2 regions of the Shewanella sp. GD04112 genome follow, and region 2 is predicted to be linked to the other one. Evidence: riboswitches for the same ligand, from Rfam matches in the RefSeq annotation. Region 2 holds a riboswitch; the other holds the start of a gene.

Region 1 (4,437 bases), 2.5 Mb from region 2:
TTAAACCCTGAAGCCATGCATCAAGTGACGATTCTGATGTCTGACCGTGGTATTCCGGCAAACTACCGCCAAATGCATGGTTATGGTTCGCATACTTTCTCGTTCTGGAATGCTAAAGGTGAGCGTTTCTGGGTGAAGTTCCACTTCAAATCGCAGCAAGGTGTGGTGAACTTAACCAATGAGCAAGCCGATAAGTTAAAGGGTATCGACCCTGACTCATCCCAGCGCGATATGGTAGTAGCAGTGACCGACGGTAACTTCCCTCGTTGGACGGTGAACGTACAGATTATGCCTGAGGCCGATGCCAACACTTACCATATCAACCCATTCGATTTAACTAAGGTGTGGCCACATGGCGATTACCCGTTAATTGAAATTGGTGTGTTAGAGCTGAATCGTTTACCGCAAAACTACTTTGCCGAAGTCGAGCAAGTGGCATTAGCACCGAGCAACTTAGTACCAGGTGTGGGCGCATCGCCCGACAAGATGTTGCAGGCGCGTTTATTCGCCTATGCCGATGCGCAGCGTTACCGAATTGGGGCGAACTACAACCAGTTACCCGTAAACTGCCCACATGCGACTAAAGCTAACCATCACCAACGTGCGGGAGCCATGGCGGGAACACAATGCCCGTACCACGGTAGTCAAACCGGTGGCGATGCCGCGGCTAACTATGGCCCAAACAGCACAGCGGGTGCTTTAGTTGAACCGGCAAACTTTGCCGAGCCACCACTGCGTTTAGATGGCGAAGCAGCGCGTTACAGCCGTTACAATCAGGATGATTACACTCAGGCGGGTAACTTGTATCGCATCTTCAGCGAAGCCGAGAAAGCACGCTTAGTGGAAACGATTTCTGGCTCACTGCGTCAGGCAAGTGTAGAGGTACAGCAACGTATGCTGGCGCACTTCCACAAAGCCGATGCCGATTACGGTCAACGTATCCAAACTGCTCTCGGGTTATAAGTTAATTCCTTAGCCCTATAAAAAAGGCCAGTGTTATCACTGGCCTTTTTGTTTATCTTGATTTTATCAATCAGTTAACCATTAAGGTTGCTACGCCGAGCAGGGCAAACAAAATTGCGCAGCCTCTGTGGATCCACTTCATTGGTAATTTTTCGGCACTAAAATGTCCCGCAATAACCACTGGGACGTTCGCTAGCAACATACCCAAAGTAGTACCTGCAACCACCATGGCTAAGGCATCGTATTTAGCGGCTAAAACGACAGTTGCGATTTGGGTTTTGTCGCCCATTTCGGCGATAAAGAACAGAATAAAGGTCGCAACAAAGGGTCCCATCTTATAGAAACGGCTCTCTTCGGCGTCCACTTTATCGGGGATCAGTACCCAGAGTGCAATCGCAAAGAAGGAGGCGGCAACCAAGTAGCGTGCTACATCTGGGCTCACCCAGTTAATCGCCCATTGGCCAAGCCAGGCGGCGGCAAAATGGTTAAACAGGGTTGAGAGTAAAATCCCCAAGATAATCGCGGTTTTATTTTTAAATCTTGCAGCGAGTAATAGGGCAAGCAGTTGAGTTTTATCGCCAATCTCGGCGATGGCAACCGTAAAGGTTGAGGCGAGTAACGCTTCCAAGTGTGATCCTTTTAGGGGTGGTTTTTGACATAAGCACAATAGACCGTCCACCCCAAGGTGCGGTTACTGTGCTCAGGTCTTGCAGGACAAATCGATGATTTGCTGTGAACACCATGGCATGCGGCCAAGTATGTTGATGTTCACCCTGAATATCGATGGCTCGAAATCCAGTTAGCTACTCCCCCGAAGCGAGGTGGGCATTATACCCAAGTGCAACAGGGTTTCAAGATTAAACTCATCGAGTCAGAGGGCAAATAATCTGACAGGTGCCAATAAAATACCGCTTGGCGTTTTGTAACATATTGAATTATAATAATTTAAATTTTGACAACGCTGTCTTTTGTTGTTAGGTTAGCCGGGTCTCAATGTTTAAGTTACATACTGTTAACTTCAATAGAGATCCACCGTATTTGGCAAACTAATTGAAAAATTAGGACGCAAAGCCTCCGGTCTAAGGTTGTAAAGGGATGTTGAAACTAAGATAGCGGGGTTGCCTCAGAATTGAGCTGATGCTTTCAATTCTTTGAAAAATAAACGGCTTTGCTTAATGCTGTTTTGCCTAAATACCACTTTTATACCTATGCCAATCTCGTCGAGAAAGGCACCCTACGGAGTACAATAAAGTGGCACATCTAACTACTTTTACATCAATCACAAATGCTAACCGTAAACACCCACTACTGGCTCGTTTAAGCCTAATTGCCTTGGCCTTAAGCGCTACGAGTGCGCTAGTTAGCCAAACGGCGTCGGCCCACGGTTATGTGGTTTCACCAGAATCACGCTCATACGCCTGTAAAACTGGCAGCAATTTAAACTGCGGCGCCGTTCAATGGGAACCGCAAAGTGTTGAAGGCCCATCAGGTTTTCCTGAGTCAGGCCCTGCCGACGGCAAAATTGCCAGCGCAGCCAACGCAGCGTTTTCTCCCTTGGATGAACAGAGCCCAAGTCGTTGGTCTAAGCATGACATTAAGTCGGGTTGGAATGACTTTAGCTGGCAGTTCACCGCTAACCATGTGACCCGCAATTGGCGTTACTATTTAACTCGTCAAGGTTGGGATCAAAACCAAGCCTTGAGCCGTGCAAGCTTTGACTTAGCCCCCTTCTGTGTGGTCGACGGTGGCATGGTTCAGCCACCTAAGTTAGTGACACATAACTGTTATGTGCCTGAAGACAGAAGCGGTTATCACGTGATTTTGGCCGTGTGGGAAGTCGGTGATACCACTAACAGTTTCTATAATGCCATCGATGTGAACTTTAGCTCTGGTGTTGTGGTGCCGGGCGAGTGGACCGATATTGGCGATATCAATCCGTCACTCGATCTTAAGGCGGGTGATAAGGTGATGACGCGGGTGTTTGATGCTAATGGCGAGCAAACTGCCAAGCAAACTCAGATAACCATTACCGACACCACTCAAGGCGCCAAGCAAAATTGGCCATTCCTGTTAGCCAGTGCCATTAATGCCCAGCAGCCACAACTTAAGGCGGGGCAGAAGAATGCCTCTGGGGTGATCTCGCCCGTTTACGGTAAAAATGAGATTTATGCCGCGCCTAATTCGGGCCTAGAGCGAGTGGAAGTGAGCTTTGATATTGCGCCTGCGCCGGGTAATCAGCTCGATGTCACATCACTGGCCGATGATTACACTATTGTCGATGGTGCCGCAAAGGTCAGTTTCGATGTCAGCACTAATGCGGATATGCAGGTCTCGGCTTACCTATTTAGCCACGATGGCACGGCAGCTGGTTATGTCACGCAAGCGGTCAATAACACCAACGCGAGTCTAGTGCTTGATGTCGTCGCGCCAAAGGCAGGCCATTATCATTTACAAGTGAAGGGCGAGCCTAAGCAAGGTGAGGTTATCCAGCAAAACTTCGATCTGTTCTTAAAAGATCAAGCCATAGCGCCGGATGCCGATTTTGTCTTCCCCGAGGGCATTAAAAACTATGTGGCGGGTACTAAAGTGCTGCAACCTAAAACTGGCAAGGTCTATCAATGTAAACCTTGGCCTTACAGTGGTTATTGCATGCAATGGTCGCCAACTGCAACCGGGTTTGAACCGGGTGTCGGCGGCTCTTGGAATATGGCTTGGACTGAGCTGTAATCGGTTAACTGGGGAATAAGCGGATTGTGAGTCGCGTTAATCCGCTTTAGCGCAATCCCGTCCCCCGTCGAATCGCTAAACTCATTGATAACCCCTGCAACGCTACAGGTGTTGCAGGGGTTATTGTTTTGATAACAGATCCGCCTCGATTTTTTATCTTTTACTCACATTTCCCCTTCGGATAGCCAAAGCGGCGTCATCTTTGTCTATAACTGGCTTGCCCGCTGGGGTTGGCTCTGTTAATGTCCAGAGCTATCTTCTTTTACGCGCGATGTCGCTGCTTTGCTAAGGCAATCACGGTTGAAATTAATGTCACTTTTCTGCAAACGATTTAGTTAGCCTCAATGGCGACTGGGTTGAAATATTCAAAAGCTATTGGGGCCAATTGATCTGCTCTTTGAGATCGGATTGGATGCTTTAAGTTTAGTGACGCTTTTCGTTTGAGATTGCTGTTGGCTTAATCACAGAGTGCGCAAGGCTTTATCCTTCAAATCTACTCAAAAAACCTTAAAAAATAATAATTAATACTTGAACAGGATAATTGTGTGAATTCAAAAATGTTAGGCTCGATAGCCATTGTCGCAGGGACCGCCATTGGCGCAGGAATGTTAGCCTTACCCTTAGCCACGGCCGCCTTAGGCATGGTGCCAGCCATTTTGTTAATGGTGGTGATTTGGGGCTTGTCAGCCTATACCTCATTGTTAATGCTTGAGATTAACCTGCGCTCAGGCGTCGGTGATAACTTCC
Region 2 (4,437 bases):
ACTGGTGAGTTCACTACGAATGGCGGCAAGACGGTTAGCAATCTTATTCGGTTGTAGGGATTGTGATGACGATGGTAACGACATAGGGGCTCCAAATATTGGCATTGGCGGCTGACGTAGGCGGCCAAAATTATAATGCGTAATGCTGGCGAAAAGGATGCGAATTGGCGGCGATTATCGCAAGCTCTACGCTTAAGATGCAAGGGGATGGAATAAAGGATTTTGTATACAATTTTGTTTTTTCGGCATCACTTTGCGGTAACAAGGGTTGTGATCTTAAACTAATTTCCAAATTGAAATGTTATCTTTATCACTCAGTTCTTCCGACTAATTCTTACAAATTAGCTACTTAAGTTTTATTCAATCGCTAATATTTACCCATTATGCTAACATTCGCCATCTCCGCTCGGGGTCAGAGGGGAGCACATGTATCAGTGGAGTTGGCGATGCAAACATTAACAATAGACGTGGGCGGTAGCAAAGCCCTGTTCGAACTTCAACTCAAGGGGCATACAGAACAATATAAAATCCCCACGGGTGAAGGCTTTAAAATTGAAGATTTAAATGATCAAATCGCGGCGCTGGAACGGGATTATGATTTACAGCATTACCAGTTAGCGATCGCTGTACCTGGACTCGTACAACAGAATCGTTTGGTGTCCTGTAAATCTCTACCTGGTCTCAATGGGCTAAGCTTTGAAACCTTGAAAACCCAAGGTGAACTTAAGTTTATCTGCAATGATATCGACGCCGGTATGCAGGCAACCTGTGATGAAAAATATGCCTGTGAGTTGTTAGTCATGTGTGGCACTGGGATTGGCATGTCGATCGCGTTGAGCGGCAAGGCTTTTACGGGGGCTACGGGAGTGGCGGGGGAGCTTGGGCATTGCCGAGTGATGACGGAGGCGGGGGAGTTTAGTCTCGAACAGCTCGCCAGCGGCGATTCTATCCGCAGCCGTAAGATTTCCACCGCCGATGATTTATATCTCGCCGGAACTTATCTGGGGATGGGGTTAGCGTGGGCGGTCAATCTGTTTAATCCTAATCGGATTTGGTTAGCGGGCGGCATGATGAACAGCGCGCCGTACTACAAGGGTTGTCTGGATAGTTTAAGACGCATGGCTCTCAGTGCACCGTTAGCCGAAATGAAGATTAATCGTGTCGATGATATGGAGACCTTAGTCTGTCGTGGCTTATCGGTGATCTTGGCTAGGGATTACTCGAAGGACGCCGCCTAACGGCTTTCGATTGAGGTGCGAATTGGTCAAGATTGAGGCGTGATAAGTTCGTTCAGGCTATCAATCTTGGCTTACTGACGCTGATATTGATTCAGATATTGGTTCAGATTAGGTCGAGAACAACAGCATGCGGCCATCGGATTTGTGTGTTTGCAGTGCACTCTGCATATCACCTGGTTCGATGACCGCATTTTTGTTTGCACGAGTTATCAAGTTGCGTCTTGCAAACCGCTTTCTTAAGACTTTCGATTTATTTTTATTGTCTTCCCTATTGGCGATACGAGTCGATGATAGGAGCCATAGCTTAAGCAATCCTTTTAAATACAATTCATTGCTCATTTTTTGCACTCAATGGTTTTACTTTTCCTTTAAGCGAATCCTGTGTTGGTAATCGGTGCAACGGCCCGTTTATTAATATTTAGTTGCAATTTAACGCTATAGCGGCATATGCTAATTAACGTAATGACAGCGTTGTCATTAGTGATAAAGGCAAACCAATCGAAAGATTGGGACGCAAAGCCTCCGGTCTAAGGGTTCGTTTGTACCTATGATAGCGGGGATACCACAGGTTGTTTCTTCATGCTGCCGTTGTACGCACATGGTTTTAAGAGTGTTGTTTCCTGTCTACGCTTTGTTTGCCTTATTGATGCATAACTTACTCAATAGGGAAATCTCATGTTTAAGACTCAAATCTCCACCTCGGCGATGTTGGTGGCCTCGGTGCTGGCATCCGTTGCCAGTTTTCAAGCCTTTGCTGCGCTCCCCGGTAAACCGACTTTAGGTTGGGGGGAAACCAAGTTTGCCATTATCGAGGTGAATCAAGCTGCCTCAGCCTATAACCAATTAGTGACGGTTAAAGATGCCGCCGATGTGTCGGTGACGTGGAACTTGTATAACGGCGATATCGGCAATAAGGCGCAGGTGTTACTCAACGGAAATGTGGCATGGGAAGGTCCATCGAGTGCGGCGGGTACGGCCAATTTCAAGGTCAATAAGGGCGGGCGCTATCAAATGCGCGTGCAGCTTTGTAATAACGAAGGTTGCAGTGCCAGTGATGCGAGGGAAATCTTAGTCGCCGATACTGATGGCAGTCATTTACTGCCACTCAATGCGTCTTTGAAGGAAAACAATCGTCCCTATGCGAATAAATCCGGCAAAGTGGTGGGAAGTTACTTTGTGGAGTGGGGTGTTTATGGGCGTAAGTTCCCCGTTGATAAGATCCCTGCACAAAACTTAACCCATATTTTATATGGCTTTACCCCGATTTGTGGCGGCAATGGCATCAACGACAGCTTAAAGGAAATCGAAGGCAGCTTTGAGGCGTTGCAGCGCGCCTGTGCTGGCCGTGCCGATTTTAAAGTGGCGATCCACGACCCTTGGGCAGCGGTGCAAATGCCGCAGGCGGGTGTGAGTGAGTATTCCGATCCCTACAAAGGCAACTTCGGCCAATTGATGGCGTTAAAACAAGCCTATCCCGATCTGAAGATCCTCCCCTCCGTTGGTGGCTGGACGCTCTCAGATCCCTTCTACTTTTTAGGGGATAAAACCAAGCGCGACACCTTTGTCGCCTCAGTGAAGGAGTTTTTACAAACTTGGAAGTTCTTCGATGGTGTCGATATCGACTGGGAATTCCCCGGCGGCAGTGGTGCTAACCCAAGCTTAGGTAATGCCAATGACGGACAAACCTATGTCACCCTGATGCGTGAATTGCGGGCGATGCTCGATGAGCTCAGCGCCGAAACCGGACGCACCTATGAGCTGACGTCGGCCATCAGTGCGGGCGGCGATAAGATTGCTAAGGTCGATTATCAGGCGGCGCAGCAATATATGGATTACATCTTCCTGATGAGTTACGACTTTAACGGCGGCTGGACCAACACTGAGCTGGGGCATCAAACCAATCTCTATGAGGCTAGCTGGGATCCTAATACCCGATACACCACGGACAAAGGCGTAAAAGCCCTGCTCTCTCAAGGGGTGACCCCGGGTAAGATTGTGGTCGGCGCTGCTATGTACGGCCGCGGCTGGACTGGGGTCAATGGCTATAGCGGTAACAATCCTTTCACGGGCACTGCAACGGGCAAAGTGAAGGGCACTTGGGAAGCGGGCGTAGTGGATTATCGCCAGATCGCCAAGGATTATATGGGCGCAGGTTGGAGCTATGCCTATGATGAAACCGCTGAAGCACCATCTGTCTTTAATGCATCTACGGGTGATTTAATTACCTTCGACGATGCTCGTTCTGTTAAAGCCAAGGGTCAATACGTGCTGGCCAATCAGCTCGGTGGTCTGTTCGCCTGGGAAATTGATGCCGATAATGGCGACATTCTCAATGCCATGCACGAAGGTCTAGGTCATGGCGAGGGCACAACGCCACCAGCGAATAAAGCGCCGATTGCCAACGCGGGAGCGGATATCACGGTAACCGGTACAGCGGATGTCACGCTAAACGGCAGCGCGTCGCGGGATCCTGAAAACGGCGCCTTGAGTTATCAATGGAGCCAAGTCTCTGGCCCAAGCTTAAGTATCAGTAATGCGGATATGGCCAATGCTATGGTGCAACTGAGCGCGACGGCGTCGGATGTGGTGTATGTGTTTAGCCTGCGAGTCACAGATCCTGAGGGATTATCTTCAACCGACACTGTGACTCTCACCCATAAGGCCGAGACGGCAAACCAAGCGCCAGTGGTGACTGTGCCTGCGACTGTAACGCTTGAAGCGGGGCAATCGGTGAGCATCAATGCGACGGCGACCGATGCCGATGGCGACAGCCTCACCTACGCATGGACAGTGCCAAGCGGCGTAGCGGCGAGTGGACAAAACACTGCCACATTGGTGGTGACGGCGCCAGCTGTTACTCAGTCGACCCAATACAGTTTGAGTGTATTAGTCTCCGATGGCGCCTTAGATGCCAGTGCTGCCTTGACCTTAACCGTGACGCCTAAGGCGACGGGCGGTCAATGTGACGCAACTGACCCCAATGCGGCCAACTATCCCGCTTGGAATGCGACAAGCATTTACAACACAGGTGATACAGTGAGTTATAACCAACTGGTTTGGAAGGCGAAATACTGGACTCAAGGTAACACACCTTCAAGAACCGCCGACCAATGGCAATTGTTGAGTCAGGTTGAGTTAGGCTGGGATGCGGGCGTTGCCTACAACGGCGGAGCAACGACTAGCTATAACGGTCGTCAGT

The links. A riboswitch is a leader RNA that binds a small molecule or an ion and turns the genes downstream of it on or off. The one in region 2 is predicted to bind cyclic di-GMP.
Region 1: linked by a shared signal. The riboswitch ahead of gbpA (N-acetylglucosamine-binding protein GbpA) and the one ahead of N7386_RS15480 (glycosyl hydrolase family 18 protein) in region 2 are both predicted to bind cyclic di-GMP.

The regions. Positions count from the first base shown of each region.
Region 1 is NZ_JAOEAL010000001.1:1,051,193-1,055,629, forward strand. It holds gene katB (catalase KatB) at 1-963, shown strand, start outside; gene N7386_RS04630 (TMEM165/GDT1 family protein) at 1,034-1,591, opposite strand; cyclic di-GMP riboswitch class I at 1,994-2,089, shown strand; gene gbpA (N-acetylglucosamine-binding protein GbpA) at 2,215-3,690, shown strand; gene N7386_RS04640 (aromatic amino acid transport family protein) at 4,248-4,437, shown strand, end outside.
Region 2 is NZ_JAOEAL010000001.1:3,504,109-3,508,545, reverse strand. It holds gene N7386_RS15490 (aminopeptidase P family protein) at 1-84, opposite strand, end outside; gene N7386_RS15485 (ROK family protein) at 447-1,238, shown strand; cyclic di-GMP riboswitch class I at 1,717-1,805, shown strand; gene N7386_RS15480 (glycosyl hydrolase family 18 protein) at 1,914-4,437, shown strand, end outside.